One region of the Proteus sp. MB838 genome, then DNA from elsewhere that is predicted to be linked to it. Evidence: predicted binding sites of a transcription regulator. Region 1 holds the regulator's gene; the other holds the start of a gene.
What was found. The regulator PhoB, encoded in region 1, activates phosphate uptake and scavenging genes when phosphate is short. The targets are predictions, from matches to a motif close to CTGTCATAAAACTGNCNNAT.
Positions count from the first base shown of each region.

Region 2: a site for PhoB is predicted at 6,251-6,270, ahead of pstS (phosphate ABC transporter substrate-binding protein PstS). Genes of this name have one in related genera too.

Region 1 is NZ_BAABMO010000053.1:264-9,922, reverse strand. It holds gene brnQ (branched-chain amino acid transport system II carrier protein) at 1-1,252, opposite strand, end outside; gene phoR (phosphate regulon sensor histidine kinase PhoR) at 1,750-3,042, opposite strand; gene phoB (phosphate regulon transcriptional regulator PhoB) at 3,066-3,755, opposite strand; partial or broken gene sbcD (exonuclease subunit SbcD) at 3,977-5,208, shown strand; gene ACYUCW_RS16325 (SbcC/MukB-like Walker B domain-containing protein) at 5,205-8,930, shown strand; partial or broken gene ACYUCW_RS16320 (nitroreductase family protein) at 9,060-9,659, shown strand.
Region 2 is NZ_BAABMO010000001.1:42,185-64,698, forward strand. It holds gene ACYUCW_RS00190 (CsgG/HfaB family protein) at 1-512, opposite strand, end outside; gene ACYUCW_RS00195 (Tex family protein) at 966-3,299, opposite strand; gene greB (transcription elongation factor GreB) at 3,481-3,960, shown strand; gene ompR (osmolarity response regulator transcription factor OmpR) at 4,109-4,831, shown strand; gene envZ (two-component system sensor histidine kinase EnvZ) at 4,831-6,171, shown strand; gene pstS (phosphate ABC transporter substrate-binding protein PstS) at 6,374-7,414, shown strand; gene pstC (phosphate ABC transporter permease PstC) at 7,490-8,449, shown strand; gene pstA (phosphate ABC transporter permease PstA) at 8,451-9,353, shown strand; gene pstB (phosphate ABC transporter ATP-binding protein PstB) at 9,384-10,160, shown strand; gene phoU (phosphate signaling complex protein PhoU) at 10,175-10,909, shown strand; gene ACYUCW_RS00240 (ABC transporter substrate-binding protein) at 11,113-11,952, shown strand; gene ACYUCW_RS00245 (amino acid ABC transporter permease) at 12,050-12,787, shown strand; gene ACYUCW_RS00250 (amino acid ABC transporter permease) at 12,789-13,538, shown strand; gene ACYUCW_RS00255 (hypothetical protein) at 13,596-14,606, opposite strand; gene ACYUCW_RS00260 (ACP S-malonyltransferase) at 14,628-15,566, opposite strand; gene ACYUCW_RS00265 (ABC transporter permease family protein) at 15,578-16,885, opposite strand; gene ACYUCW_RS00270 (hypothetical protein) at 16,885-17,553, opposite strand; gene ACYUCW_RS00275 (ATP-binding cassette domain-containing protein) at 17,534-18,241, opposite strand; gene ACYUCW_RS00280 (ATP-binding protein) at 18,253-19,287, opposite strand; gene ACYUCW_RS00285 (beta-ketoacyl synthase N-terminal-like domain-containing protein) at 19,284-20,501, opposite strand; gene ACYUCW_RS00290 (beta-ketoacyl-[acyl-carrier-protein] synthase family protein) at 20,498-22,514, opposite strand, start outside.

The DNA.
Region 1 (9,659 bases):
ATACAGGAATTAACCACGCTAATCCTTGCTCACTTAATGGTAATTTAGCCGCCCAATCCGGTAATAAATGTTTTAAATGATCAGATGCTTTAATGGCATCAAAAATGCCAAAAAATAAGCTTATTGCCATTGCAGGGGCAATAATACGGCTTGGATTATGCCAAAAACGTAAAGTGAAACTCATCAGAATAATCACAATACAAGGAGGATAAATCATCACCAGAACAGGAATGGAGAACGCAATCAGTTTACTTAAACCAAGATTAGAGACTACCGCGGAAAATACAGCCAAAATCAATACTAATGTACGATAAGAAATAGGCAAATAGCGGCTAAAAAACTCCGCACAAGCACAAGTTAAACCTACCGCGGTCACCATACAAGCTAAGAAAATAAGCAGAGCTAAAAAGAAACTACCAAAATTACCGAAAGTATGTTGCACATAAGCATGTAAAATATCTGCGCCATCTTTTGCTTCTGGAATAATGCTGCCGCTAGCAGAACCAAGCTTAAATAAACTAAGATAAATCGCCGTTAATAACACACCCGCGATAATTCCCGCCCACATAGTATAACGTGTTAATAAAGACGAATTATCAATCCCTCTTGAGCGGGCCGCATTGACAATAACAATACCAAAGACCATCGCGCCTAACGTATCCATGGTAAGATAGCCATTAATAAAACCTTGGGTAAATGCCATATCTTGATACGCTTGTGTAGCGGGGATCGGCGTTCCTGCTGGCCAAAATAGCGCAGCTAAACCTAATACAGCTAAGGCTAAAATTTTAATCGGTGCCAGAATGTGACCAACACTATCAAGTAATTTTCTCGGATACAGTGAAATACCGATAACAATTAAAAAGTAAATAACACTATAAATAAGTAAGGCAATATCACTATCACCCACTAAAGGGGCAATGCCAACTTTAAAAGAGACCGTTGCGGTTCGAGGGGTGGCAAATAAAGGGCCGACAGCAAGATAAGCGACTATTGCTAATAAAAGTCCCATAGATTTACCAATGGGGGTGCTTAATGCTTCAATTCCCCCTCCCACTTTCGCTAATGCCACCACTGTTAGCACAGGTAAGCCAACTCCGGTTAGCAAAAAACCAATGGCCGCAGTCCAAACAAACTCCCCTGATTGCAACCCCACCATCGGGGGAAAAATAATATTCCCTGCTCCAACAAATAGAGCAAAAGTCATAAAACCTAATGCCAGAATGTCTCTGGAAGTTAATCGATGTGCCATAAGATTTGTTAATATATCGTTATTAGATGGTTAATTTACATTTACTATATAAAGTAAATACAACAAAAATATCAGCAGTATCTATTTTGCTTCATGATGGGTTATTCAGAATAATATTTAAGAATAATCATTTTACACAGAGCAATTACATATTAAATAGAAAAAAGCGCCGATAACTGCTCACAAGTAAAACTTTTATAATGAAAAAAGGCAATAGCTGATCTAAAAAGCAGAATAATCATCTAAAGTATTTTTTCAGGCCAGTGATAACTGTTATATATCGCCAATTATCCCCGATATGATTTGTATATTTTTCACTCACCAAACGGCAATCTAGCCATCAATTAAAGTTCCCATTAATTAATAATATTAAAATTTAACGCTACGATATTAGATTTTATTGATATTGATTTGATGGGTATATGACAAAAATACCTTTATCACCTCTTTTAAAAATAGGTAATAAAGGTACTAATAAAATAAGAATAAAAACGAAATTATTTTTTTTCTGTTAACAATGTTTGCGGCATGATAAAAGAAAAAGTGCTTCCTACACCGACTTTACTTTCAATATTCAGTATTGAGTGATGATGTTGTAAGGACTTTTTGACAATCGCCAATCCAAGCCCTGTACCACCGGTGTGGCGGGAGCGCGCTTTATCTACACGATAAAAACGTTCGGTTAAGCGCGTTAAATGTTCAGCACTGATACCCGGCCCATTATCTGACACACTAAACAACATACCTTGTGGTACTTTTTTCCAACTCACGCGAATAGTCGTACCCTCAGGGGTATGATTTATGGCGTTATAGACAAGGTTAGATACGGCACTACGCAATTGCTCTTCATTACCACGAACAGCCCATTTATGGTCAATATCAAAGATGATATTTTGTTGTTCTTGGCTTAATGAGTGCGCGTCATGCTCAAGCACGCTTAATAGCGCAGGCATATCGACAACCGTGTTCAAATCAATATGAGGCGCAGATTCAATACGTGAAAGCTGTAACAGTTGTTGTACTAATAAGTCCATACGCTTTGCTTGCTCTTGCATGGTCTTAATCACTTTATGTTCAGCCGGGTTTTCTGCGGTATTCTCTTCCATCATCTCAAGATAGCCTTGAATAACCGTTAAAGGTGTTCTTAATTCATGGCTCACATTAGCAAAAAAATCACGTCGCGAATTTTCTAACTTATTCTTCTCGGTCACATCGCGAGCAACCATTAAACGTTGATCATCCGCATAAGGCATCACCCGAAATTCAACAATAGCACCATTATTTAATGCAATAGTTAAAGGGCGGCTAAAATCGGCGACGGTGAAATAATGTAAAAAATCGGGATAGCGCAATAAATTAAAAATATTTTGTCCATTATCATCAGGCCAACGAAAGCCTAGAAGATGCTGAGCAAGACTATTACACCAAAAGATATTTCCTTCATTAGTGATCATCACAACGGCATCTGGTAGGCTCTCCGCCCCGCTACGAAAACGCTTAATTAAATCACCTAATTCTCGACGGCGTTTACGGTTACGTTGCTGTGTTTGTCGTATACCATAAAAAATAGGCTCCCAGCCCCCTTTCCCTTCTGGGGGTAATACCGATCTATCGAGCCATAACCATTTAGATAATTTCATTAAATTATAGGCGTGCCATATCAAGGCACTCAGTAATGAGACCACGAGCAACCAAGGAAGGTGGCCGATAAATAGTGATAATACAAAGGCAGGTAAACAAAATAGAAATAGCCCCCACACGAGGGCTTTCCATGAGAGTCGTTCTAACACCAGTTAATTACTCCCTTATCAACTCAAAATCGAGCAGAGAAACGATATCCCGTTCCTCGTACCGTTTGTATCATTCGGTCATGGCCATCTTGCTCTATAGCTTTACGCAATCGACGAATATGTACATCGACAGTACGATCTTCGACATAAACATTGGTGCCCCAAACATAGTTTAGCAACTGCTCTCGGCTATATACACGTTCGGGATGGGTCATAAAAAAGTGGAGAAGTTTAAATTCGGTAGGCCCCATATCAATGGGTTTATCTTGACTGGTAACTCGATGTGAAACAGGATCAAGACTTAATCCATTAAATTCAATCACATCTTCTGCCGACATCGGTGACAATCGTCGTAAAATAGCCTTTACCCGAGCCACCAGCTCTTTAGGCGAAAAAGGTTTAATCACATAGTCGTCTGCACCTGTTTCGAGACCTTTGACTTTATCTTCTTCTTCCCCTTTTGCTGTTAGCATAATAATAGGAATATCACGGGTATTATTTTCACGCTTCATCTGTTTAATCACTTGGATACCCGAGCCTCCGGGGATCATCCAATCTAATAAAACCAGATCAGGGTAAGGGTCAATCAGAAAACTCAATGCAGTATCATAGTCCTCAGCTTCAATAGGCTGAAAACCATTTTGCTCTAATACAAAACAGATCATCTCTCGAATTGCGGTTTCATCTTCAACAACAAGAATACGCCTTGCCATACTCTATCCTGTGTTATTTATATAGAGGGTCATAATGATTATGAGGCACTTTTATGACAGATTTATGACTGACTATGACAATACTGGAATACAGTGTCATTATTAAGGTAAATAAGGCTAAAATTGGTGTAATTTCACTCAAAATACGTAGCTCATAGGTGGATTTTCACTAAAAAAGTAAGGTGCGCCATACTGACGGCAGTTAACATTAAGGGATAGCAATGCGGATTATTCACACCTCAGATTGGCATTTAGGACAATATTTTTTTACAAAAACTCGCGCCCAAGAGCACCAACAATTTCTCGATTGGCTATTAGCGCAAATCCGTGAACAACAAGTTGATGCAGTTATTGTTGCAGGGGATATCTTTGATACTGGCTCCCCCCCAGTTATGCCCGAGAGCTTTATAATCGATTTGTCGTCGCAATAAGAGATACTCAGTGCCAACTGATTATTTTAGGGGGTAATCATGATTCTGTGGCAACGCTAAATGAATCTAAATCACTGTTAGCGTGTTTAAATACCACCGTCATTGCTAATGTTCACACTGAAACCCCACAAGCCCCTATTATTCTTTATCAAAAAAATCACACACCTGGAGCATTACTTTGTGCAATCCCCTATTTACGCCCTAGAGATATGATAAATAGCAAAAGTGGGCAATCGGGAGCAGACAAACAGGGCGCTTTAAAAGAAGCGATCGCAGATTATTATCAACGCCAATATCAAGCCGCGCTCGACTTACGAAAACAACTCAATGTTAACATCCCTATCATTGCCACAGGGCATCTGACAACGATTGGCGCCAGTGTTAGCGATTCGGTACGTGAAATTTATATCGGCACATTAGAAGCCTTTAACGCAACCCTATTTCCTCCATTTGACTATATCGCCCTTGGTCATATTCATCGCCCACAGCGCGTCAATAAATCGGGTCATATTCGCTACAGTGGTTCACCTATTCCATTAAGTTTTGATGAAAGTGCACAACAGAAAAGTGTTTGTCTTATCGATTTTGAGCAAGATAAGTTAGCGGAAATGACACTATTAGCCATCCCTGAGTTTCAGCTATTACGCACTCTTTCAGGCTCGTTACAAGAAATTGCCACACAACTCGAAAAGTTAGCAACACAATATAATGAAATGGATACCACGATTTGGCTAGATATTGAAGTTTCAACTCAAGATTATCTCAGTGATATTCAAACCCGTATTCAAGAGCTAACTCAATCGCCACTCTTTGAAGTGATCGTATTAAGAAGAGCGAGAAAACAACGTCAAGCACTGATGCAAAATGAGAAAGAAACCCTAACTGAACTGACTGTATATGATGTATTTGAAAGGCGCTTAGCTCAACACCAGTTTGAAACCGAGGAAGACAAAACACGGTTAACCACACTCTTTAAGCAAGCGGTTGAAATGGCAGAGCAAGAGGATAACAACGCACGATGAAAATCTTAAGTCTGCGCTTTAAAAACATTAACTCACTCAAAGGCGAATGGAAAATTAACTTTGATCAAGAGCCTTTTGTTAGCAATGGGCTATTTGCCATTACAGGCCCGACAGGTGCGGGTAAAACCACGCTCTTAGATGCAATTAGTTTAGCCTTATATCACAGAACGCCACGCTTAGATAAAGTAACCCAATCTCAAAATGAATTAATGACTCGTCACACTGCAGAATGTTTAGCTGAAGTGGAATTTGAAGTTAAAGGGGTTGCCTATCGGGCATTTTGGGAACAACGTCGTGCTAATTATAAAGAAGAGAGAAACTTACAAGCCCCACAGGCTGAGTTAGCAAAAATTAATCGTTTAGGCGGTGAAGATAAAGTTTTAGCCAATAAAATTAGCCAAGTAAAAGAAAAAATAATCTCGATCACCGGATTAGATTTCGATCGCTTCACTAAATCCATGTTGTTATCACAAGGGCAATTTGCTGCATTTCTCAACGCTGATGATAAATCTCGTGCAGAGCTACTTGAAGAGCTTACTGGTACAGATATCTATCGCCATATTTCACAAACAATTTTTAAACATTGGCGCGAAGAAGAGCAGGCTTTAAACACGCTAAAACAACAAGCTCAAATGATGGCATTATTGGATGCAACAATACGCCAAGAGCTATTAACACAACAAGCCAATATTCAAGCACAAGTAACAAGGTTACAAAAAGAGCAACAGGAATACCAAGTTGCTAAGCAATGGCAAGAAAAAGCGCTAGAAATTCAGCAGCAACAACAATCAGCCCAAGCGGGACTCTATGAGGCTCAACAGGCATTAATTATTGCTCAACCCGATATTCAACGCTTAGAAAAAAATGAGCCAGCAGAAAAAATTCGCCCTCTTTATGATGAAAAAAATCGTCGTCTTACAGAGCAAAACTATTTAGCAACACAGTTAACAAGCTTAAAAACAGAAAAACAGGCTATTGAACAGCAAAGTCTACCTATCAATAAAAAATTGGCAGACTTTCATGAACAATTAAAAACGCATCATGAGAAAAAACAGCACACTTTACAGTTAATTCGTGAGAAGGTACTGCCTTTAGATAATCAATTGGTGCTGTTACAACAAGAAATTAGTACTAATAACCAACACAAGCATAAATTAGAAAAAATATGCGCTGAATATCTGCAACATTCTCAGTTAGCCGAGAAAAAATTAATCACCACACAACAACAAGTTAATCAATTAAATAACGACTTAACACAACACGCCTATCATGCACAACTTGCGGAAAATCTACCCTTATGGCAACACTATTTTCAGCAATATAATGAAATATCAAACCAATATCTTGCCAACCAAAAACGAGAAACAGCAGAGCAGGAAAAAGTCATAAGTTTGGAAAAAGCATTACAACAAGCTACCCAAACATTAGCCACCCAACAAGAGCAACTTAATTTACAGCAACAGCAACTACAATCTTATCAAACACAATTGGAAGCGCGTCAAAAAGCAGACAAACCCGATGAAATAAAACCGCGATTACAACAAATTAATCTGCAAAAAAATGCATTGGCAAAAATTATAAATTTACACACTCAATTACAACGTAATGGCAAAGAGCAGCAACATTATCAAACTACATTGAGTGAAAATCAGCAAAAAATAGCAACTCTAACCCAAACGATTGCAGAAAATGATCTGGCACTAAAAGAGAAAGCACAACATCTTAAAGATTTAAATGACAACTATCTTTTGCTACAAAAAGTCGCCGAATATGAGCAAGAGCGTGCACGTTTACTGAAAGATAAACCTTGCCCTCTATGTGGCTCAACACAGCATCCTTATGTAGAAACCTATCATGACATCAAACCAGATGAGACAAAGCTACGTTTAGAAGCATTACAACAGCAGGTGCATTCACTCACCATCACCTTAGCCGAACAGCGAACCCAACTGGTAAACTATGGCTCACAAAATAGCACCTTGAGTGACAATATCGCTCAGTTAACCCAAGAGAATAGCGTACTGACCCAACAGTGGCAGACGTTAGCACAAGCACACCATTTACCGTTAGTTGATGATGCAGATAACTTACTGACATTAGAACAATCATTAAATCAGCAAGAGCTTATTCTCACAGAAAAACTTGACAGTTATCAGCAATTAGAAGCCCAAACACATCAAAAGAATACGCATTTTCTCAATGCAAAAGAGCAATTTAATCAACAACAACAATCGGTTAAGCAACAGCAAAATGATTTAGATTATTTGCAAAAAACAATCAAAACCTATCAGCAACAAAGCGAGCACTTGCACCAACAGCAACAACAATTAGCACAACATATTCAGTCAGCGATTGAAAAACAAGGCTATACACTCCCTGAATTTGAGCAGTTCACGCCATGGTTGGCAGCTCGTCAACAAGAGCACCAGCAATATCAAAGTCAGTTAAAAGAGCTTCAGCTATTACAACAAAGCCTACGTGAACAGCAAGTGACGCAAAATGAAAAAAAACGTTATTTAGCAGAAAAACAGGCTGAACTTGAGGCGCTATTAGCAAAATTAAGCCAACAACAGCACCAACAAACACAATGGCAGGATCAACGACAAGCCTTATTTGGTTCACAATCTGTAGAGCAGGTACGTAGTGAACTTGATAAACATAGCCAATTTTTACAAACCCAGATTGAGCAATATACTCAAGAAAAAAACCAACTAGAAAACCGACTTAATCAATTAATTGGCCAATATCAAGAGAATGAAAAAGCCCTACAACGAGCAATAACACAAGCACAACAAGCCACTGAACACTATCAACACGCGTTAAAAGAGAGTCTTTTTGCCGATGAAAATGACTTTTTAGCCTCTCTATTATCGGTAGAGGAAAGAACACGTCTACAAGAGCAGCAAAAACAGCGACTTGATAAACTTTTACAAGAAAAAACGCGCCTTGAGACTCAAGAAAAAGCCTATCAACAACATTTATTACAACAACCATTACTCTCAACCCAATGTACTGCTGAGCAATGTAATATCCATTTAGACGACTTAGCAAAGCAACACAAAGCGTTGCAAGAAACACTATTTAGTCTGCAAATACAATTACGCCAAGATGATGAAAAACGGATAGAGCAACAAACACTATTAGCGCAAATAGCCAAACAGCAAGCGCATTATGATGATTGGAGTTATTTAAATGAGTTAGTTGGCTCTGCATCTGGTGATAAATTTAGTCGCTTTGCCCAAGGGTTAACCCTCGACCATCTTATCTATCTGGCTAATCGTCGCTTAGAAAAACTACATGGTCGTTACTTTTTACAACGCAAAACGACAGGTAGCCTTGAATTACAGATTGCCGATACATGGCAAGCAGATGCTCTACGCGATACACGTACACTTTCTGGTGGAGAGAGTTTTTTAGTCAGCTTATCCCTTGCCTTAGCGTTATCTGATTTAGTCAGTAATAAGACGCAAATTGAGTCACTCTTTTTAGATGAAGGCTTTGGCACTCTCGATCCTGATACACTAGATATTGCTTTAGATGCCTTAGATAGCCTTAATGCTTCTGGCAAAATTATTGGTGTGATCAGTCATGTTGAAGCGATGAAAGAGCGTATTCCGGTACAAATAAAAGTGAAAAAAGCGGGGGGTTTAGGAATAAGTCAGCTAGCACCTGAGTTTAGATATGGTAATAAGAGCAATGAAAATCAATCAGTTAAAGACTAGCTCTAATAATTTGATGTAAGTGGTTAAAATTTTTAGATATCAATAAATCACCCACAGCGTCTATAGTATGTGCATAGATTAGCTCAGGCTAAACAGCTTTAAACGCTTATATTTATCAAGGAGATAAGCATGTCTAACGCATTCACAGAATTAATGAAAAAACGTAGAACAATTTATCATTTAGGTAATCAACTGCCTATTAGCGAAGACAGAGTTGCTACGATCATCAAAGAAGCGGTTAAAGAAAGCCCTAGCGCATTTAACTCATAAACTTCTCGTGTTGTCGTTTTATTTGGTGAACAACACCAGAAATTATGGAATATCGTTAAAGATACTCTGAAAAAATTAGTCCCTGCGGATGCATTTAGCGCAACAGAAGCCAAAATTAATAGCTTTGCTGCCGGTGCAGGCTCCATCCTTTATTTTGAAGATACTGATATCGTTAAAGGGCTTCAAGAGCAGTTCCCACTGTATGCTGAAAACTTTCCTGTTTGGTCAGAGCAAGCCAGTGGTATGGCTCAGCTTTCTGTCTGGACTGCACTTGCGGCTGAAAATGTAGGGGCATCACTGCAACACTACAATCCAATTATTGATGATGAAGTTCACGCAACTTGGGATATTCCTCGCCATTGGAAATTAAGAGCACAAATGGTCTTTGGCTCTATCGAACAAGAAGCAAGTGAGAAAAATTATATTGAAGATGACGCTCGTTTTAAAATCTTCAAATAA
Region 2 (22,514 bases), on a different contig from region 1:
GTAGAGAACACCACTTCAGAGGTATTCACATTCACAACATTTAAGTTCACTTTGGCATAAGCAACTTGGGTTTTTCCACGTCCTAAGATACCAAATAGTTGGCGATCACCTACTTCTTTGCGACCAAACTCTGTCACATCACCAGTAATAACGTAAGTTGCGCCTTTTAATTGCTGACTTTGGCCTTTAATCTTCGCTTCTTGTGTTAACTCCGTTAAGTTAGCGCGATCTAAAACATTAAAACGGCCTGTTTGTTGTAAATGTGTAATTAAAATCGTTTTAGATTGATTACCCAATCTATCCACACCATCAGAAAAAATACCATTCATGTAATTAGAACGGTTATCAAACTTACCAATAGCAATGGCACTCTTAGGTCCTGAGTAAGTCGTATTATAGGTAGCCACTTTAGCAACCTCTAAAGAGCGAGAAGATTCTGAGGCACAACCTGCTAGTAATGAAGCAGAAAGTAAAACTACCCCTAATGATAATTTATTAAATGTCATTTTCATCATCCAATATCGGTGAAATAAACCTATCGTCATTGATTTTTGTTGTGCAAATCCTATGACGAACAATAAAATAAGATAAATTTTAATTTACGTTTCTATTTTACCCGCCATTAAACCATAACAGTAGTAAGGTTAATAATGGGATCAACTTATTTTTAATATAAAATTAATCACCCATAGGGAAAATAGAAAAATGTTGATAAAAGAAACAACAAATGAATATAAAGATAAAATACGTCATATTCTATCTATTATATTAGCAATATACCTTAAGTTAGATAAAAGCAGACTCAGACAAAAGACTAAAAGTATATTTTATATTAACAAAATAATTTAATTGCTGATTACTTTTGGCTTTTTATTCATCAAACCATAGATTGAGTGAATAGTTATGAAACGTGAAGTAATACAATTTATTACTTCACGTTGAGATTGATGGCTGCCTATAAGATATTAGCGTTTTTTACCAAATGCTGCGGCCAATGCATCACTCATCGCACTATTACCTGCATTGTTACCCGTATTTGATTGGCGGTTTCTGGTCGGTTTTTGCCCGCGACTATGTTTAGAAGCATTATCCTTAGTCACTGACTGGCGTTTATGATCACTATCAGCAGCCACTTCATCTAAACGCATGGTTAACGCAATACGTTTACGCGGTAAATCGACTTCAAGGACTTTTACCTTCACAATATCGCCGGTTTTTACCACAGTATGGGGATCTTCAACAAATCTATCCGACAGTGATGAAATATGCACTAATCCATCTTGGTGTACCCCAATATCTACAAAGGCACCAAAATTAGTCACATTAGTTACAGTACCTTCCAATATCATACCACTGACTAAATCATTCATTGTTTCAACACCTTCGGCAAAGGTGGCTGTTTTAAACTCAGGTCGAGGATCACGCCCCGGTTTAGCAAGCTCCTTTAAGATGTCATTAATGGTAGGTAAACCGAACTGCTCGGTGACAAATTCTCTGGCATTGATTTGTGAAAGTAATGCACTATTGCCCATGACTTGATCAATTTTTTGATGTATTGATTGCAAGATATTTTCAACAATAGGATAGGCTTCAGGGTGAACCGTTGAGGCATCAAGTGGATTTTTACCATCACGAATACGTAAAAATCCCGCACACTGCTCAAACGCTTTAGGCCCTAAGCGCGCCACTTTGAGTAACTGTTTTCTATCCACAAAACGGCCATTTTCATCACGCCAAGCAATAATATTTTGAGCAATAGATTGGCTAAGCCCCGCCACTCGCGTCAATAGCGGTACAGAGGCTGTATTTAAATCAACACCGACACCATTTACACAGTCTTCAACAACAGTATCTAATTTTTTTGCCAATAATGTTTGGCTCACATCATGCTGATATTGACCCACCCCGATAGATTTAGGGTCAATTTTTACCAATTCCGCCAATGGATCTTGTAAGCGACGAGCGATAGAAACAGCGCCACGAAGAGAAACATCCAGATCCGGAAATTCTTTCGCTGCCAGCTCTGATGCCGAATAAACCGATGCCCCGGCTTCGCTCACGATCACTTTTTGTGCTTTAACTTCTGGGTAGCGTTTTACTGTATCAGCAAAAAAGCGCTCTGTTTCACGTGATGCAGTACCGTTACCAATCGCCACTAATTCTACATTATGCTTAATACATAATGCCGCTACACTAGCAGCGGCTTTATCCGCTTGTCCGGTATGAGGATAAATAGTATCTGTCGCAATCAGCTTACCGGTACTATCCACCACCGCGACTTTAACCCCAGTACGTAAACCAGGATCTAGCCCCATCGTAGCTCGCATACCTGCAGGTGCGGCCATTAAGAGATCTTTTAGGTTACGTGCAAACACATTAATGGCTTCATCTTCCGCTTTCTCACGTAACTGACCCATTAACTCAGTTTCAAGATGCATTAACACTTTTATACGCCAAGTCCAACTGACAACGGCTTTACGCCAACTGTCCGCAGGTTGATTATTAAGACGTAAACCTAAATGCTCCGTAATCAACTGTTCGCCATAGCTCTCTTTGGGGGCTTCTTCGAATTGTGGATCAGGATTAAGTGATAACTGCAAAATACCTTCATTACGACCACGAAACATCGCTAATGCACGGTGAGAAGGTACATGAGCAATCGGCTCATGAGTATCAAAATAATCGCTAAATTTAGCGCCTTCTGCTTCTTTTCCGTCAACAACTTTGCTAACAAGATGCGCATTTTTCCATAAATATTGGCGAACTTTAGCTAATAATCCAGCATCTTCTGCAAAACGTTCCATTAAGATATAGCGAGCCCCATCTAAGGCTGCTTTACTATCATCTATTCCTTTTTCAGGGTTGATATATGCACTTGCTGCGTCTTCAGGAGTATGTTGTGGTTCATTCCATAACAAATCAGCTAATGGCTCTAAGCCATTTTCAATTGCAATTTGCCCACGAGTACGACGTTTCGGTTTATAAGGAAGGTAGAGATCTTCAAGTTCTGTTTTACTTTGCGTCTCATTAATCGAAGAGCGTAATTCTTCTGTGAGTTTCCCCTGCTCTTCAATTGATTTTAAAATAGTTTGGCGACGATCATTGAGTTCCCGTAAGTAACTCAGGCGGGTTTCCAATTGACGAAGCTGAGTATCATCTAACCCACCAGTTACCTCTTTTCGGTAACGGGCCACAAAAGGCACCGTATTCCCTTCATCCAGTAACGTAATGGCCGAAAGTACTTGCTGGGGCTTTACTGATAGCTCTTGTGCAATAATTCGGCTTAATGATTCATTCATAATATATTTACCTACCGAGAGGAGTGGTTAAAAAAGATGGCTATTATACACGCGCAATAAGAAAAAAATTCCGCTTATTATAGGCCAAGCATGACATTTATGAGGAAAATAACAGATTATTCTGTGATTCGCGCTATAGTATCTGTATGAAATTCAATGTTGATGATCGTATTTATTGGTAATGGCAAAAAGTAACTATATTACTCGTGATGGCTGGCATGCCTTGGATAAAGAGCTAAAATATCTTTGGAAAGAAGAGCGTCCTCGCGTCACTCAATCGGTCTCTGAAGCAGCGGCTCAAGGTGACCGTTCGGAAAATGCTGAATATATCTATGGTAAAAAAAGATTACGTGAAATAGACCGACGAGTTCGTTTTTTATCCAAACGTCTTGATGAATTAAAAATTGTTGACCCAGATCCTCGTCAAGAAGGAAAAGTGTATTTTGGCGCTTGGGTAACCCTTGAAGACGATGATGAGAACATTAAGACATTTAGACTAGTCGGCCCTGATGAATTTGACCCAGCAAAACAGTGGATTTCTATTGATTCCCCTGTCGCGAGAGCGCTGATCGGTAAAAAAGTGGATGATGAAGTTAGCGTGCAAACGCCAGGTGGCATCGTTAATTACTGCGTATTATCTATCAAATATTATTCGGAATAAGATAAATAAATAGTGTGATATTCTAAGATACAAAGTCAGAACAAGTTTTGCCTATAAATCATTAATATTTATTCTTTGTTTTTGGTTTAATATTCTTATCAATGATAGAATTCGCTAATAAAAGCATTTGCACTTCGGGAGCTTAAAGATGCAAGACAGTTATAAAGTGCTGATTGTGGATGATGATTTACGTCTACGTTCACTATTAGAGCGCTATTTGACAGAGCAGGGTTTTCAAATCCGCACCGCGGCAAACTCCGATCAAATGGATCGTTTACTTACTCGCGAATCTATCCATCTTATTGTCCTCGACTTAATGCTTCCTGGCGAAGATGGCTTATCTATTTGTCGTCGCTTGAGAAGCCAAAACAATCCTATCCCTATTATTATGGTGACTGCCAAAGGGGAAGAAGTTGACAGAATTGTCGGACTTGAAATTGGTGCTGATGATTATATCTCAAAACCATTTAACCCAAGAGAGCTATTAGCCCGTATTCGTGCGGTGCTTCGTCGCCAAGCCAACGAACTACCGGGAGCACCTTCACAAGATAATGCGATTGTCTCATTTGGTAAATTTAAGCTTAACCTCGGTACGCGGGAAATGTTCCACGAAGATCAACATATGCCTTTGACCAGTGGTGAATTTGCCGTATTAAAAGTCCTTGTTTCACATCCCCGAGAGCCATTATCACGTGATAAATTAATGAGTCTGGCGCGAGGTCGTGAATATAGTGCGATGGAGCGTTCTATTGATGTGCAAATTTCTCGTTTACGTCGCATGATTGAAGAAGATCCCACCCATCCTCGCTATATTCAAACGGTTTGGGGACTGGGTTATGTCTTTGTACCTGATGGAACGAGCGTATCATAATGAGAAGGCTGAGGCTTTCACCCCACAATAAGCTCACTCGCTCTCTATTTCTGGTTATCTCATTACTTTTTTTTAGCTTGATAGCCAGTTATGTTGTTGTACAGCAACTTATTGTCGGGCCAAGCCTCCAGCAATTTAATAAGGTATTAGCGTATGAAATTCGTACGCTAGTACCGGAAGAACTGATCTTAGTCGATGGCACCCCACTTAAAATTTCTCCCGCTCTACGTAATAAAATTTACAACGAGTTAGGTATCTCATTCTTTGATAAAGACGCCGCTTTAAAAGCTGGTTTAGAATGGGCAAGAGAAGATTTAGAACTTAGCCAGCAGATGACGGATTATCTCAATAGTGATACGACGATTTGGCTAGAAAACCCCCTAGAGTATCCTATTTTATGGATTAATACCCAACTCTCACCCACGCTATGGATACGCGTACCACTTACCGAATTAGGGCAAAATTTCTTATTACCCGTTTATCGGCAAGCCATTATTTTTATCATCATCGTAGTGGCATTTTTCTGGTTATATAACCGTTTTCAAAATCGTCCATTGCATGAAGTTGAATATGCAGCACGACGCATTGGTAAAGGGGTGATCCCTCCACCAATACCTGAATCAGGCACTGCTGAAATGCGTTCAATTATTCGAGCATTTAATCAAATGTCATCAGATATTCGTTCATTAGATAATGATAGAACACTGGTGATGGCCGGGGTAAGCCATGATTTACGCACTCCGTTAACGCGTATTCGTCTTGCTACAGAAATGATGAGTCCTGAAGATAGTTATCTTGCTGATTCTATCAATAAAGATATTGAAGATTGCGATGCCATTATCGGTCAATTTTTAGACTATATGCGCACAGGCAAAGAGATGTCTTTAGAATTATGTGATATGAATGGTCTATTGCGAGAAGTGATCTGCGCTGAATCTAACTCAGGTAAAGTCAGCGAAGAGCATTTATACCCTTATCCTATCAATATCACAGCAAACCCAATTGCCGTCAAACGGGCGCTTACCAATATGATTGTTAATGCCACACGCTACGGACATGGTTGGATAAGCATCACAAGTAATCAAAATGAAGAATATGCTTGGTTTCAAGTTGAAGACGATGGTCCAGGCATTGCCAAAGAAGATAGACAACGTTTATTCCAACCCTTTGTTCAAGGGGAACAAGCACGAAGTTCAACCGGTGCGGGTTTAGGTCTATCTATTATTCGTCGGATCATGGATGCCCATGGTGGCTTTGTCGAACTCGGCGATAGCACGAAAGGCGGGTTACTGATCCGTGCCAACTTTCCGTTAAAAGTGCAAGAAGACGAAGATGATTAATATCCTCACTTTTTAACGTTAACGCCCTTCTTATTTTTTCTCACCTATTTTTATGCATTATTTTCACTCTTTTTCTGCTTTGTCATAAAACTGTCACAATTAAGACATTTAATTGTCATCTAACTGACCTATTGTCTGTGCGTACCGTAACCGAAGTTGATAGATGTCGAAAAGTTATTCTACCTATCCCACAGGAGGGATTATGAAACTGATGCGTACCACCCTGACCAGTGTCATTGCCGCTGCACTTTCAATGACGGCTCTTTCTGCACAGGCAACGACCTCACTGACTGGTGCTGGCGCAACGTTCCCTGCTCCAGTTTATGCAAAATGGGCAGATAGCTATCAAAAAGAAACTGGCAACAAAGTTAACTACCAAGGCATAGGCTCTTCTGGTGGTGTAAAACAGATCATTGCTAATACTGTCGATTTTGGTGCTTCTGATGCACCATTAGCTGATGAAAAACTCAAGGCTGACGGTTTATTCCAATTTCCAACTGTCATCGGTGGTGTGGTGATGGCAGTCAATATCTCAGGTATTAAATCCGGTGAGCTTGTCTTAGACGGTGAGACTATCGGGAATATCTACTTAGGCAAGATCCAAAAATGGAATGATCCTGCTATAGCTAAACTAAATCCAAAACTCAATCTACCTGACCAAAACATTGCTGTTGTTCGTCGTGCTGATGGTTCAGGCACATCATTCGTTTTTACTAGCTACTTATCTAAAGTAAATAGCGCATGGAAAGATGAAGTAGGCGCAGGCTCTACCGTTAAATGGCCTACAGGCTTAGGTGGTAAGGGAAATGATGGCATCGCAGCCTTTGTTCAACGTCTACCAGGCTCAATTGGTTATGTTGAATACGCTTACGCAAAACAAAACAATCTTGCATATACTCAATTAGTCACTGCAGATGGCGAAGTTATTCCTCCTACTGCCGATAGTTTTAGCGCAGCAGCGAGAAAAATTGATTGGAGTAAGAGCTTTGCACAAGACCTAACGAATCAAAAAGGCGAAAATGCCTGGCCAATTACTTCTACTACCTTCATTTTAGTGCATCAAACGCAAAAAGATGCGGCTAAAGGAAAAGAAGTACTGAATTTCTTTAACTGGGCATATGAAAAAGGCAATGATGAAGCGAAAAATCTTGATTACGCCGTATTGCCAAAAGAAGTGGTAGAACAAATTCGTGCCGCTTGGAAAACAAGCATCAAAGACAGTAATGGTAAACCAATTTACTAACCAAAGGGTTACCATTAAAAAATAGATTAACGTTCACCCCCTGCAACACAGGGGGTAATAAATTAAAGAGGCTTTATGGCCGAGCATACAACGGTAATAAAGGCCCCGAGTAAACGAGGGGACGTTATTTTTAGCGCACTAGTTCGACTAGCTGCGTTAATTACACTTTTGCTTTTAGCAGGTATCATTGTTTCACTGATTTTCGCCTCATGGCCAAGTATTCAACAATTTGGTCTGTCATTCTTGTGGACGAAAGAGTGGGATCCACCCGCACAGGAATTCGGTGCTTTAGTACCAATTTACGGTACTGTCGTTACCTCAATTATTGCCCTGATCATTGCGGTTCCGGTGAGTTTTGGTATTGCACTCTTTTTAACAGAACTGGCACCCAATTGGCTAAAGCGCCCATTAGGTATCGCTATTGAGTTATTAGCCGCTATTCCAAGTATCGTTTATGGTATGTGGGGACTCTTTATCTTTGCGCCGCTCTTTGCCACATACTTCCAAGAGCCTGTTGGCAATGTGCTCTCATCAGTCCCTATTGTCGGTGAGTTATTCTCTGGTCCTGCGTTTGGTATCGGTATATTAGCAGCAGGGGTTATCCTCGCAATTATGATCATCCCTTATATCGCGTCTGTAATGCGTGATGTATTTGAACAGACCCCGGTGATGATGAAAGAATCCGCTTACGGTATCGGCTGTACCACATGGGAAGTGATTTGGAATATCGTTTTACCTTATACCCGAAACGGTGTGATAGGTGGTGTGATGCTTGGATTAGGTCGTGCGCTCGGGGAAACTATGGCTGTGACCTTTATTATTGGTAACACCTACCAGTTAGACTCTGCATCACTCTTTATGCCGGGCAATAGTATTACCTCTGCATTAGCCAACGAATTTGCCGAAGCAGAAACAGGTCTTCATACCGCTGCATTAATGGAATTAGGTCTGATTTTATTTGTCATTACCTTTATCGTCCTTGCGATTTCTAAGTTTATGACACTACGTTTATCTAAGAATGAAGGAGCACGTTAAGATGGCTAAAACATCCTCTTCTTCATTACAAGTTCAAACAGAAAAAGAACTGCATATACGCCATAAACGCCAACTTTGGCGTCGTCAAAAAAACCGTATCGCACTGTTTTTATCTGTCTCTACCATGGCATTTGGTCTGTTCTGGTTAATGTGGATCTTGTTTTCTACAGTAACCAAAGGCTTTGATGGCATGTCTTGGGCCTTATTCACAGAAATGACGCCACCCCCTAACACCGATGGTGGCGGATTAGCTAACGCCATTGTGGGTAGTGGTCTACTTATTTTATGGGCGACGGTCATTGGTACTCCTTTGGGGATCTTAGCGGGTATCTACCTTGCTGAGTATGGACGTCGTTCATGGTTAGCGGAAGTCATACGCTTTATCAACGATATTTTATTATCAGCCCCATCGATTGTTGTTGGACTGTTTGTGTATACCATTGTGGTGGCACAAATGCAGCACTTTTCTGGTTGGGCGGGTATTGTGGCATTAGCGTTATTACAAATACCTATTGTTATTCGCACCACGGAAAATATGTTGAAGTTAGTCCCTGATAGCTTACGGGAAGCAGCTTATGCATTAGGGACGCCCAAGTGGAAGATGATCGCTAAAATCACGTTAAAAGCCTCCGTATCAGGTATTATCACGGGCGTATTATTAGCGATTGCGCGTATTGCGGGTGAAACAGCACCACTGCTATTTACTTCACTATCTAACCAATTCTGGAGCACAGATCTAAACGAACCGATAGCCAACTTACCTGTGACTATCTTTAAATTCGCCATGAGCCCTTTCTCACAATGGCAAGAGCTTGCTTGGGCTGGCGTATTACTGATCACCCTCTGTGTTCTATTTATCAATATTATCGCGCGCGTGCTGTTTGCTAAAAATAAGCATGGCTAACGCAGAAAGTTAAGCAAGAGAGAACGTTGAATGACTATGGCTAATGATAACGCTGGAAACAAAATCCAAGTTCGTGACTTGAACTTCTACTATGGTAAGTTCCATGCGCTGAAAAATATCTCATTAGATATTGCCAAAAATAAAGTAACGGCATTTATCGGCCCTTCTGGCTGTGGTAAATCCACTTTACTGCGTACTTTTAATAAAATGTATGAGCTTTATGGCGAACAGCGTGCTGAAGGTGAAATCTTGTTAGATGGCAACAATATTCTGACAGATAAGCAAGATATTGCGCTATTACGCGCAAAAGTAGGCATGGTATTCCAAAAACCTACACCATTTCCAATGTCGATTTATGACAATATCGCTTTTGGTGTACGCTTATTTGAAAAACTGTCTCGCGCTGAAATGGACGAACGCGTTCAGTGGGCGCTGACCAAAGCCGCATTATGGAATGAAACCAAAGATAAATTACATCAAAGTGGCTATAGTCTTTCTGGGGGACAGCAGCAACGTTTATGTATCGCACGCGGTATTGCTATCCGTCCTGAAGTATTATTACTGGATGAGCCATGCTCTGCACTCGATCCTATCTCTACAGGTCGTATTGAAGAGCTTATCAGTGAACTAAAATCCGAATATACCGTGGTGATCGTCACCCACAATATGCAGCAAGCTGCACGTTGTTCTGATTACACTGCATTTATGTATTTGGGTGAATTAATCGAGTTCAGTGATACGGATACATTATTTACTCGTCCAGCGAAGAAGCAAACTGAAGATTACATCACTGGGCGTTATGGCTGATAACGAGGCAAATCATGGATAATTTAAACCACAATAAACATATTTCTGGTCAATTTAACGCTGAGTTAGAGCATATCCGTACAGAACTGATGGTCATGGGTGGCTTAGTTGAAGAGCAATTAAAAAAAGCCATTACCGCAATGCATAACCAAGACCAAGCATTAGCCAATGAAGTGATTGAAGGTGATCAAAAAGTCAATATGATGGAGGTTGCCATTGATGATGCCTGTATGCGTATCATTGCCAAACGTCAGCCCACCGCCAGTGATTTACGCCTTATTATGGCGATTTCTAAAACTATCGCCGAATTAGAGCGTATTGGTGATGTGGCAGAAAAAATCTGTAAAACGGCCCTTGAGAAATTTTCACATCAACATCAACCACTGCTAGTAAGTTTAGAGTCCTTAGGCCAACATGCGATACAAATGCTCCATGATGTTCTTGATGCTTTCGCTCGTATGGACTTAGAAGAAGCTATTCGAGTCTATCGTGAAGATGCAAAAATTGATAACGAATATGAAGGTATTGTTCGTCAATTAATGACTTATATGATGGAAGATCCTCGCACTATCCCGAGCGTACTGACGGCATTATTCTGTGCTCGTTCTATCGAACGTATTGGCGATCGTTGCCAAAATATCTGTGAGTTTATCTTCTACTACGTTAAGGGTCATGACTTCCGTCATTTAGGGGGTGACCAAGTAGAAAGAATGCTGACAAAAAATGATGATAGTCATTCTGCTAATTAAATAATTTATTCACTCTCTTTACGCTCTGAAACAGAGGCATTATTTGCCTCTGTTTTTTTATTTATGTTTATAAAGTCACTATCTCTCCTTAACTTATTCTATAAAAGCATATCCATATCATTTTTTATTATTTTATGAACTTAGAACAACTTGATAGCGTGATAGCCAACATAACAATGAGAATACTTTTTTTGGGGTGAATAATGAAATTACGTGTTTTGGCAACGGCATTAATTGCTGGCTCAGTGCTTTTTTCTGGTCTGGCAAAAGCCGATAAATTAGACGATATAAAACAGGCAGGTGTGGTACGCATTGCTATTTTTGATAGTAACCCACCGTTTGGTTTTATCGATCCACAAACCAAAAAATTGGCAGGTTATGATGCAGATATTGCGAATGAAATTGCCAAAGATCTCGGGGTAAAATTGGAATTACGTCCAACTAACCCAGCTAACCGTATTCCACTACTTAGCGCCAAAAAAGTCGATTTAATTGCCGCCAACTTCACCATTACCGAAGAGCGAGCAAAACAAGTCGATTTCTCTGTACCTTATTTTGCTACTGGACAGAAATTTATCGCGCGCAAAGGCGTATTAACCAGCCCTGAGCAAATTGCGTCATTACGCATTGGGGCTGACAAAGGCACCGTACAGGAAATTACCTTACGTGAACGCTATCCTGAAACTAAAGTCATCTCCTATGACGATACCCCTCTTGCGTTTGCCGCATTACGCAATGGCAATGTACAAGCGATAACCCAAGATGATGCTAAATTAGTAGGGTTATTAGCTAATTTACCTGAGAAAATCAAAGCTGATTTTGAAATATCGCCCTTTAGTATTACACGAGAATATCAAGCCGTTGCCGCAGCTAAAGGTGAACAGCGTTTAATTAACGAGATTAATAACACGCTATTAAGATTAGAGAAAGAAGGCAAAGCAGACGAAATTTATAATCGTTGGTTTGGCCCAGATACTAAGTCCGCTCAACCTCGTGGTGACTTTAAGTTTGCCCCACTTTCTGAGCAAGCGCCTCAATCCTAATGGTAGAGCAAATAACGATTTAATTCATCGCGATGATTTATTGATAAAACACCAACCCCGCTACTGCGGGGTTTGGCGTCTGCAATAGGTAATAATTATGTTTGCGCAGTTTCTTTCTCACTATCTTCTTGAGCCTCACTACTTAAGTTGGCTGTGGCAAGGTTTTTTAATCACCTTGCTTATCTCTTTCTGGACTATCATTATTGCCACATTACTAGGTTTTCTTCTCAGTGCTGCCTATGATAGCCATATCGCGCCATTACGTTGGTGTGCGGCCATTTATACTTCACTCTTTCGTAATACCCCATTATTGGTTCAGCTCTTCTTTTGGTATTTTGCTTCTGGTGAACTATTGCCACAAACGGCCATGATATGGCTTAACACCCCACATGAACTTTCTTTATTTGGCTTAACGCTCTCTTGGCCCTCTTTTGAATTTTTAGCCGGTATTATTGGGCTTACCTTTTACTCTGTACCTTTTATTGCCCAAGAGCTAAGAGCAGGAATACAGGGAGTCAGACAAGGCCAAAAATATGCAGCTTTAGCGTTAGGATTAACCCACTGGCAATCCATGCGTTATGTCATTTTACCGCAAGCTTTTCGTATCGCCCTTCCGCCATTGTTGGGTCAATATATGAATATTATCAAAAACTCCTCTCTCACTATGGCCATAGGTGTCGCAGAGCTTTCTTATGCTTCAAGGCAAGTTGAAACTGAATCATTGCGTACTTTTGAAGCGTTCGGCGTCGCCACCATACTGTATATCGCTGCCATTGCATTAATGGAAGCTTGGGGGCAATGGCATCAGCAACGAAAATTAGCGCAAGGATATTGATATGGACTTTACTGTTATTGCTGATAATTGGCAGTATCTACTTTTTGGCGCGTATCCTGATGGGCCATTAGAAGGTGCGGCTTTAACTATATTTATTAGTGTGATCGCCGGTATTGTATCTATTATATTAGGGACGCTTGGGGGGATCGCTCTCGCCATGCTTAAAGGGGTATGGGTTAACTTATTTGCCGCTTTTTTAGGTTTTTTCCGTGCTATTCCGGTCATTATGCTGATTTTTTGGCTCTATTTTCTATTACCCGTGGTATTAGGAATGGAAATTCCTGAGATAACCACTGTGATCTGTGCTCTAGCACTTATTACCTCCTCTTATATCGCTCATGGTGTTAAAGCCGGTATTCTCGCTATTGGCAAAGGGCAATGGCAAGCAGGTTTATCATTAGGATTTAATCGCTGGCAGACGCTTTGGTATATCGTGTTACCACAAGCATTACGTATGATGGTGCCCTCTTTTATCAATCAATGGATAGCCTTAATTAAAGATACTTCCCTCGCTTATGTTGTAGGTGTCGGTGAACTCTCATTCTTAGCAACACAAGTTAATAATCGCAGCATGGTGTACCCGATGGAAGTTTTTTTATTTGTTGCCTTTATTTACTTTGTGCTCTGTTTTTCATTAGAGTTAATTGCCAACCGAGTGGGGAAATTATTTACCACCCAAAAAGAAAAACGCTCTTTTTGGCAATATGTTATCCCTAATAAAAAGCCTTCACTGAGTGAAAAAATTATTTAACTTATTCATCCCCTAATAATATTGATTAGGGGATTAAATAATAACCATCACAATGTCTTACTCCTTAAAATTTTTTAGTGCTTTTAAACGTAAGATCATATCAAATGCTAATATAAATTCCTGATAGAGTTTATTTCTCCGCTCAATAAAATAAAGATAAATAACTAAAGATAAACTCACCGAATAAATTAAAAAGAAATTCTCTTTTATATTCAGCAAATAGAATAATAAACAGAGTAACAATGTACCTAAAGGGATCAAAATCAGAAACCATAATACACGGCAAAACAGGCCTCTTTTTTTTACCTCAGCAAAATCTTCTTCAAAGCTATAACAGATAATCATCCCCATTAGGTAATTAATTTTACTCGCCTTCGATAAAAAAAGCATAACAAACAGAACACTATATAAAAGAATGATTAATGCAACAATAAACTCAATATTAAGATAACCTTGCTCTAACGAGAAAGTAGCACTGTTCTGGAGCGGAAAAACAATAGGAAAATTAACAAGTAAACTTAAAAAAACCTCATTAACAATAAGATAGGATATGTTAAATTTTTTCTTCTCACGGCTATATAAAGAAAAGTTATTCAAATAATGAATTGAACAACTGACATAAAACTTGATCAAAAAATACATAAAAAACCATATCATTAATGGTGACAAGAAAAAACCAAGAAAAATAATAATATATATTTGGCTATCAAAAACAATCTCGATTAAATAAGAGGTAACAAGAAATATTATTATAACCCCAATTATATAGCTTAACGAAAAAACAGTAAAATAACGTGATATTATCGTCCTTTTTATATCGCTTTTATTATTATTTTTTAAATAAAACTTTTCAGAAAAGAGACAGTATCGCCAATATATTCGCTCATTCATCACTGCACTGAGTAAGATGACAATAAAAATAGCAAAGTTACCCATAAATAATAACCAAAAACTTAACTCATTATAATTATTAATAAAGCATAAACTTAATACTATCGAGGCGATATAAATAGGTGTTAGCATAGTATGATGATGCGCTTGCATATAATAATGATAATTAGGCAACATAATTGCTCCTATATAAGATAATTAAATATAATCATTAACATGCAATATATTTTTATCTTTTAGCGTATGTGAATTTTTCGCTAAATAATACAATGACTTGCTATCACCAAGTTCAATAAAATTGTGATAGCCTAAATGACACCATAGCGCCATAGTTGCTGTCCATCTTACGGTTTCTGTGAGTTGATTAACTAAATTCTGTTTAATTGTCTCAATATCGCTAACAATCTCAGCAGAAACATTCATCACTAGGGGTTTATCTGGGATTGAAAAAGGGATTGTCTGTAAAAAGTGAGCAAGTAAATTTTTCCCTTCGCTCATCAATTCAGTGTGCCAAGCACCATTAACGGCTAATTTATTCGTTTCTATTTTCATATTAGCTAATTGATTAACAACCTTACGTACACTTGCATACTCCCCCCCAATAACTTGGTGAAGTTCACTGTTATCACAGCAAATATTCACCTTTGTGGCGAGATCTTGCTGGTCGATCAATGTTGATAACGTCTGATAAGAGCAATTTTTAACAACATACATTACCCCTTTGTTATTCTTAGCGAGCTGTTGCATGATAGATGCGCGATAACTAATTAACTTAAAGACAGATTCAAGTTCCAGTACGTTCGCCGCAAATAACGCTGAATATTCTCCAGCGCTGTGCCCTGAATAACCCGCCTCATTCACACAACAATGCTCACGCAGTAAATAAAGAGAAGCAATATTGATAGTTGTTAACGCCACTTGCTGATAACAGGTTTGTACCAATTTATTCATGGGCCCTTTTAAACAAACCGTCCTTACATCGAACCCTGCTATTTCACTCGCACAATTCCATACTTCTTTTATTGATGGAACGTCACGATATACCCTATTTCCCATACCTAAATAAGGCCTACCCTGACCTGGAAAAAATAAAATGCTCTCTTGATTTTGGTGATACTTTTTCTCTCTCAATGGCATAGACCATACTCCTAAATAGTAATATTATTTTTTTGATATTTTTGTAAATAGTGGCTAACTTTAAAAATAGAGTTACACGAAGCGATTGTTGCGGAAAAAAATAATAATAGAGGGATTTTAAACATAGCATCATATTGCCATAGCCAAGGGATCATTAATGAATAGCTATTATTATCAGATAAAGAAATATTGATTTGTTTCAAATTAATCAACCAAGATAATAGCTGATTAATTAATAATATCGTTATAGAAATTGTTATAGTCATAAAAATAGCCAATAAAATAAATAATCGAGAAAAACTACCTCGCCAAATACCTAATCGATTAAATTCGAACAGATCACCAATAGCTTTTTTGATAGTGATGATAATGATTTTATTCACTAAAAAATAATAATAAATAGCAATAATGCTATACAATAATAGCATTGACCACTTAAAGAATGTCACAATAGAAATAATATAACTTTGTCTCTCAATAACAGGGATCACTTGCAAATTTAAAGATTTTTCTTTATTAATCCTTGTTATTTTAGCTATTACGCTATCCATATCATGCACATTTTTTAATAGAATATTTATTTTTGAGACACTTTTACTTTTTTTTATATATTGTAGTGTTTCTAATGGAATTTTGATCATGGCATAAGGATAACTATTTATTTGTGTGTTAAAAATACCACGTACATAAGTTGGTAATACCATTTTTTCATTATTATGAATAAATACAACATTAACTAAATCCCCATAGTTTATATTTATAGCATCAGCAATAAACTTATCTATCGTGATTTCTGTTCTTCTGACATGAGACAATTCACTCCCTGAAACAGTTAGATCGTATGCTCCTATGGTTAATAATGACTTAGGCTCGATAGCTAGGCCAGAAAACAATACTGTTTTTTTATTGATAACATTTTCTATCATGCCTGAAAAAATAATTTGTGGTGAAATTACCTGAATTTTTTCTAATAACTGCTTATCATAAGTTAATAAATGGATGATTTCTTCAGCATTGGTTATTTCCAAATAATCTTTCTTATCAGTAATATCCTGTTTATTATCTTTTTTATAAATTTCGATATGCCCTAAATTGGAATATGCTACTTGCTCTTTGAGCAGTAGCGTGAGGTGATGATAAAAACCCTCCAAAATCGAGATGGCGACACAGAGTAAAACGATAAAACATAAATTTCGATAAAAATGGCTAAGGGTTATATAAAGTAACCCTAATGTGTATTTGATATAAAACCAAGATAATGAACTAGAAAGTAATACTATCAAAATAAATATTGAGATGAATATAATAATATTTTCCATTAATCACTCTCTAATGTTATTGGTTGAATAACCGCGGTCTTTTCAATAGATAACCAAGGAGGAACGCTAGTGAAACTATATCGAGCAATTTTTTTACTCGCTTCATTTTCTTGAAGTAATTGAGCCATGATCTTTTTTGCTTGTGTCACTTGCTCACAACTAAATAATGCACGCGCATACATATAGTTAATCATGGGTATAAGTTCACTATTGATATTAATATTCTCAAGTAATTGCTGACTGTCTTTTTTAGCCACCACACAGCGCCCTAAATAACGAGGTGTAAAAGCATCCATTCTTAATCTTAGATAGATCAACCGCCAATTAGTTGGATTTTTTTCAACAACTTCATCAAGATAAAAAAAGGCCTTTTTTATTGTCTGTGCAGCCTGAGAATAAGCTTTATTTTTATGATAATAAGCGGATAAAAATACACTAACATAACCATAAATGACTTTATCAAATGGATGATCACCTTGTTTTATACTGTATTCTAACTCTGAAATTAATGAGGTCAATTTATCACTGGCAGTAAATGTATTCAGTGATATAAATAATAAAAAACGTTTATCACTATTTTTAATGTCTATTTTACTCTCTACTTGCGAGAGCAATAGAGAAATTATTATTAAAATAATACCGATACAATTAAGTTTTCTCCCCATCATATAACTCTCCATGTTTAAGCGTTATAATTTTATCTACAGTCATGTTTAGATGATTACAATTAGTGATTAATAATATTGGTATAGATAAATCTTTATGTACTTGTGATAATAATTGGATAAAATAATCAAAGTTATTCTGACTGAAACAATCATTATTATAATTAGCAATGATACACTTAGGTTTTTTCACTAAAGCTCTGCTAAAGGCAACCTTTAGCAATTGATCTGTTGATAACGATTTTGGGGTTTTATTATAGAGTTTTTCTATGCCCATAGATTTAAGTGTATTTATAATATTATTCTTTAGCTTTTTTTTATCTTTATGATCGACTACTGAATAATAAATATTATCAAATACATTACAATGATTAAAAAAGTAATTTTCTTTGAAAACAAAACCGATCATTCTATTCCTTAATAAAGCTCGCTGCTTTTCATCTAGAATATTTATATAGTTACCTAAAAAATAAGTATAACCAGTATATTGAATATCAACTCCTGAAATAATATCAAACAATGCATTCTTTTCATTCTCTTGTTGATATTTTATTAATGTAAAATGCTCATTATTAATATCGAATGTGAGATTTTTAAAAATTATTTCAGCATTACTTTTATCATGATTAAATTTATTAATATTTGTTAGTGAAAATAGTGCTAATTGGCGTGCTTTTGTTATTCCATACATAAAATACCTTATTATTGTTTCCAACAATCAACCAGCCAAACACCATTTTCTCCATCAAACGCACTCAAAAGGTAATGAGAGGCACTATCTGCTGCTTTTTGTAAATGATCGAACATAAGAGCCGGTGTGATAAACCCACTATCACCATAAAGACAATTTAAAAAATAGCAATTAAGATTAACAGGTAACGCTGTGAATGCGGTTTCAAGTATAGAAATATATTTATAAGTCAGTAACGCAGTTATATAAATTGAACCCGTCTGTTTATTAATACAACGGTGCCAATTTTTAACTAATTGCTTTATTGCCTTTTTTCTATTTTGACTCATAGAAAAATAATGATTGATAGAAATCGAAATATCTGAACACTGTTTTTTATTGATAATGATGCAGGCGACTCTTTCAATACTATTTATATTTTCCAATGTATTAGGCTTGAAAAAAAGGGTTATCGGTTGTCTTTCTATTTCACTAAAAGATAAAATTGGTACAGCCCGAAAACCACCACAAATAAATATATTATCAAGTAAATCACTATTAATGAGCTTTTGTGCTAATAATAGTGCCGACATCATACCATTACGTTCGCCTCTTATTTTGCAAGAGAAATTTTTTATACTGTATTTTTTTACGATATTTCTAGGAATAATATTAAGAGTGAACACATCTCTTAAACTATCTATCTGCTCGAAAGCAGTTAGCTCTCCCCATGCATCAATATAAATCAGTCCATTTCGCTCTTTTTTTAAGAGGAATTGTGATTTTGTATCTAATTGACCAACAGCATGATCGACCACATGCTCTATTGCAGATAGGTAAGGACGACAATTTGTTTTTCTTATTCCTTCACGTAGATACATATCATGATTGACCCCATAGCGTTGAAAACTCCAACTTTTTCCTGCGCTTTTTTTACCCGCTAAACGTAACATATGAGATTCCCATACGTTATACCATGAAGGAATAAAAGGGATCAGTGGCTCTTGTGGCTCAAAAAAAGCATAAGCGGCCAAATTAATAGCATCATAGGGTAATAATCGCCTCATCCTTGCTCTCCATTTGCGATTAATAACATGGCAATAATAGAGCCATCCATACCTAAGCCGATTTTTAAAATAGGTTTAGCGCTATAGTTCACACACTCTTGATTAGTGAGGAAATTAACCTCCATTCCATCATCTATTGGATAATGTGTAGTTGAGGGGATCAATCGATTATTTTTTAATGAATCAGCTATAATCATTAAATCAATAATACCAGAGCAATTAGAAATATAACCTATCTGCCCTTTATAGCTAATAATAGGGATGGGTTGTTTAAAGATGTTAGTAATAGCTACCGTCTCAGCTTTATCACTAATAATCGAACCATTACCATGAATAAAAATAGCACCAATATCACTTGGTAAATAATGACTAAGATCGAGAAGCTGAGAAATCACTTTTGATATTGTATAAAAGTTAAATAATGTGCCTCCCATTGTCCGTTCAGCATTACTTTGCATAAAAACGGAATGATAGATATAAGCAGGTGCAAGATATTGTCTCGAGTTTATCTGTTGTTGGCTTTCTAAAATCATCACGGCATAACCATCTGATAAGGTGACCCCATCACTGTATTTACTCAAAGGTTGAGCGTGCGCTTCAACTAACATGCCTTGGCTATCCATAAAGGCTATATCTTGTAAAAGTAAGCTATTCCACGACAATACTATTACAATATCCGCCATATCTTGGCTTATTTCATTATGTCCTATATGCACAGCCATTAACGCAGAATTACTGGCACAATAGATAGGGATAGGTGGAAAATCTAACTGATATTCAGCCCACAATTTATTCGCTAATTCATCCTGTGCAAAAGAGGCTGCATGGAGTGATTTTATCTGCGGAGAATATTGAACATCTTCGGCATCGTTTTTATCATAAAACCCTTGGTAATCCATAAAATCGGCTCTAGGCCCGTGACCTGCAAGATACATTATGGTACGTGAAGCGCGAAGCTTTTCTAGGGTGATATTAGCCCGTTTTAAACTGTTATGAATTAATCGCGTTAATATTTCAAAATGATCATTGGGAATATTTTGATAGGGGATCACCGCCGGATTATGATTAAATTTAAAATATTCTACAAAATAATCATCAGAGAAGTATTTCTCTGTTTTAATTGTTCTTTTTAATAAGAGTTGTTCAGAAAGTTGTTCAAAATTTACTATTGAAGGTAAATTAAGTTCCCATCCACTTATCGCAACATTTTTCATAACGGTTTCCTGATGATAATTGCATAGTGGTTACATCCTTCTGATGAACCAAGAACTAAAGCAGTTTCTATCTGCTTATTAATCGGTTGGGTAACAAAATGAATATCATCAGCTATAAAACTTTTTGTATAAGGAATAGGTATTATCGTGTTGCTTTGCATCATATGAATCACTAAAGAGATCGCCAATATCCCAGCGCATGATTCAACTAAACCAAAAAAGGCATTGTAATTAACTACTGGTACATGATTTGCCGCTTGATAAAATAGTTGCCGAATCGCACGGATTTCAACTTCATCATTCTCTTTATTACCATCACTGGTACCACAGATAATATCAATATCTTGGCAACTGAGTTGCGCCTCAGATAATGCTTGTTGGATAGCCTTACATAAGGCGGCCACTCTATCAGTAATATTTTCGTCTACTAAAAAAGTATTATCATTCGCTTTACCGTAGCCAATAATTTCAGCATAAATTTTAGCGCCTCGTTGCTTGGCATACTCTTTATCTTCAAGAAATAACATCCCTGCCCCTTCTCCGGGGATATAGCCGGCACTTGCATTAGAATAAACCTGATAATCTGTCGCATTCTTGGTCAGATTAACTTTCTTACTCATCGCTTGAAAATAGAGTGAAATAGAACTGAAGTGCTCATCTGCCCCTCCGACAATTACCTGAGGTTGTAGATCTTGCCTGATAATTTCATAACCATAAGTTAACGCTCCTAATGCAGCATTAACCCCTGTTGCCAATGTCGTGGTATAACCTTTTATTCCCTCTGTGATGGCACAAAATGTCGGTACTGCATTCATTAAAGTACCAGGAAATTCTGATGTTCTTACTTTTTGCGGATCAGGAATTAAACTTTGTAAATAACGATTAACGGTACTTTGTGGCCCTTTTGACATTCCAACAATAAAACCTAAGTTATCACCATCACGTTTAATTTTGCGTCCAGCATTAGCAAGTGCTTCATTTAAAGCGAATAAAGCATAAGTCCCGCTAGGAATAGCTTTTCTTGGATCATAATAACGTAATGTTTTTTTCGGATTAACATCAGTGATAGCATGATAACAGGCGTTATTTTTTAAGCGATGATCAATGTCGAGATCAAAATAAGGATGTCCTAACGATTGCTCAAAATCATTATCTTTTATGACAACAGACATCAAATTGTCGATATCTTTCTGCACATCACTCGCAAATACAATAGGTTTTAATGTACCTGTTTTATCTCCTGCCAAAATCGCTGTTATTATCTCCATTATATTATTGCCAATAGACGTAATCGCCCCCACCCCGGTAATAACCACTTTTTTAGCTTTATATTCCGTCGGTGTTTTATCTGTAATATAAGGGCTTGCGATAATAGAGCAGTTATTTCCTCCAAAAGCATAATTATTCTTCATAAAAAATTTTACTTTTTTATCTTGAAAGAAATTCGGTACATAATTTAAATCACAGCTATGCCTTGGCTGAGTGAAATTTAATGTAGGGGGAAGTTTATCTTCGGCTAAACAAATAAAACACGCGATGATTTCAACAATACCCGCAGCACCAATATTATGACCAACATAAGATTTTGTTGAACTTAATGGGATATGATAAATATTAGGAAATACTTTTTTCATCGACATGGTTTCAATGCGATCATTTGCTTCAGTACCTGTACCATGCACATTTATATAATCAATATCATTAGGAGTAATACCCGCATTATCCAGTGCTTTATACATAACTTGCACTGCACCATTTCCTCGAGGATCAGGGCTAGTTTCATGGTAAGCATCACAAGATGTCGCGTAAGAGACAATTTCACCATATATTGTCGCACCACGTTCAACCGCATGTTGATAATCTTCTAATACTAACGCCCCAGCACCTTCACCAATAGACATACCAGGAGTACCTGAAAATGGGGAAGTTGGTGTTGTTTTCATCACATTAAGGGCATAAAAACCCGCAAAGGTAGGAAGATAAATGGGTTCTGTTCCGACCGCTAGCACAACA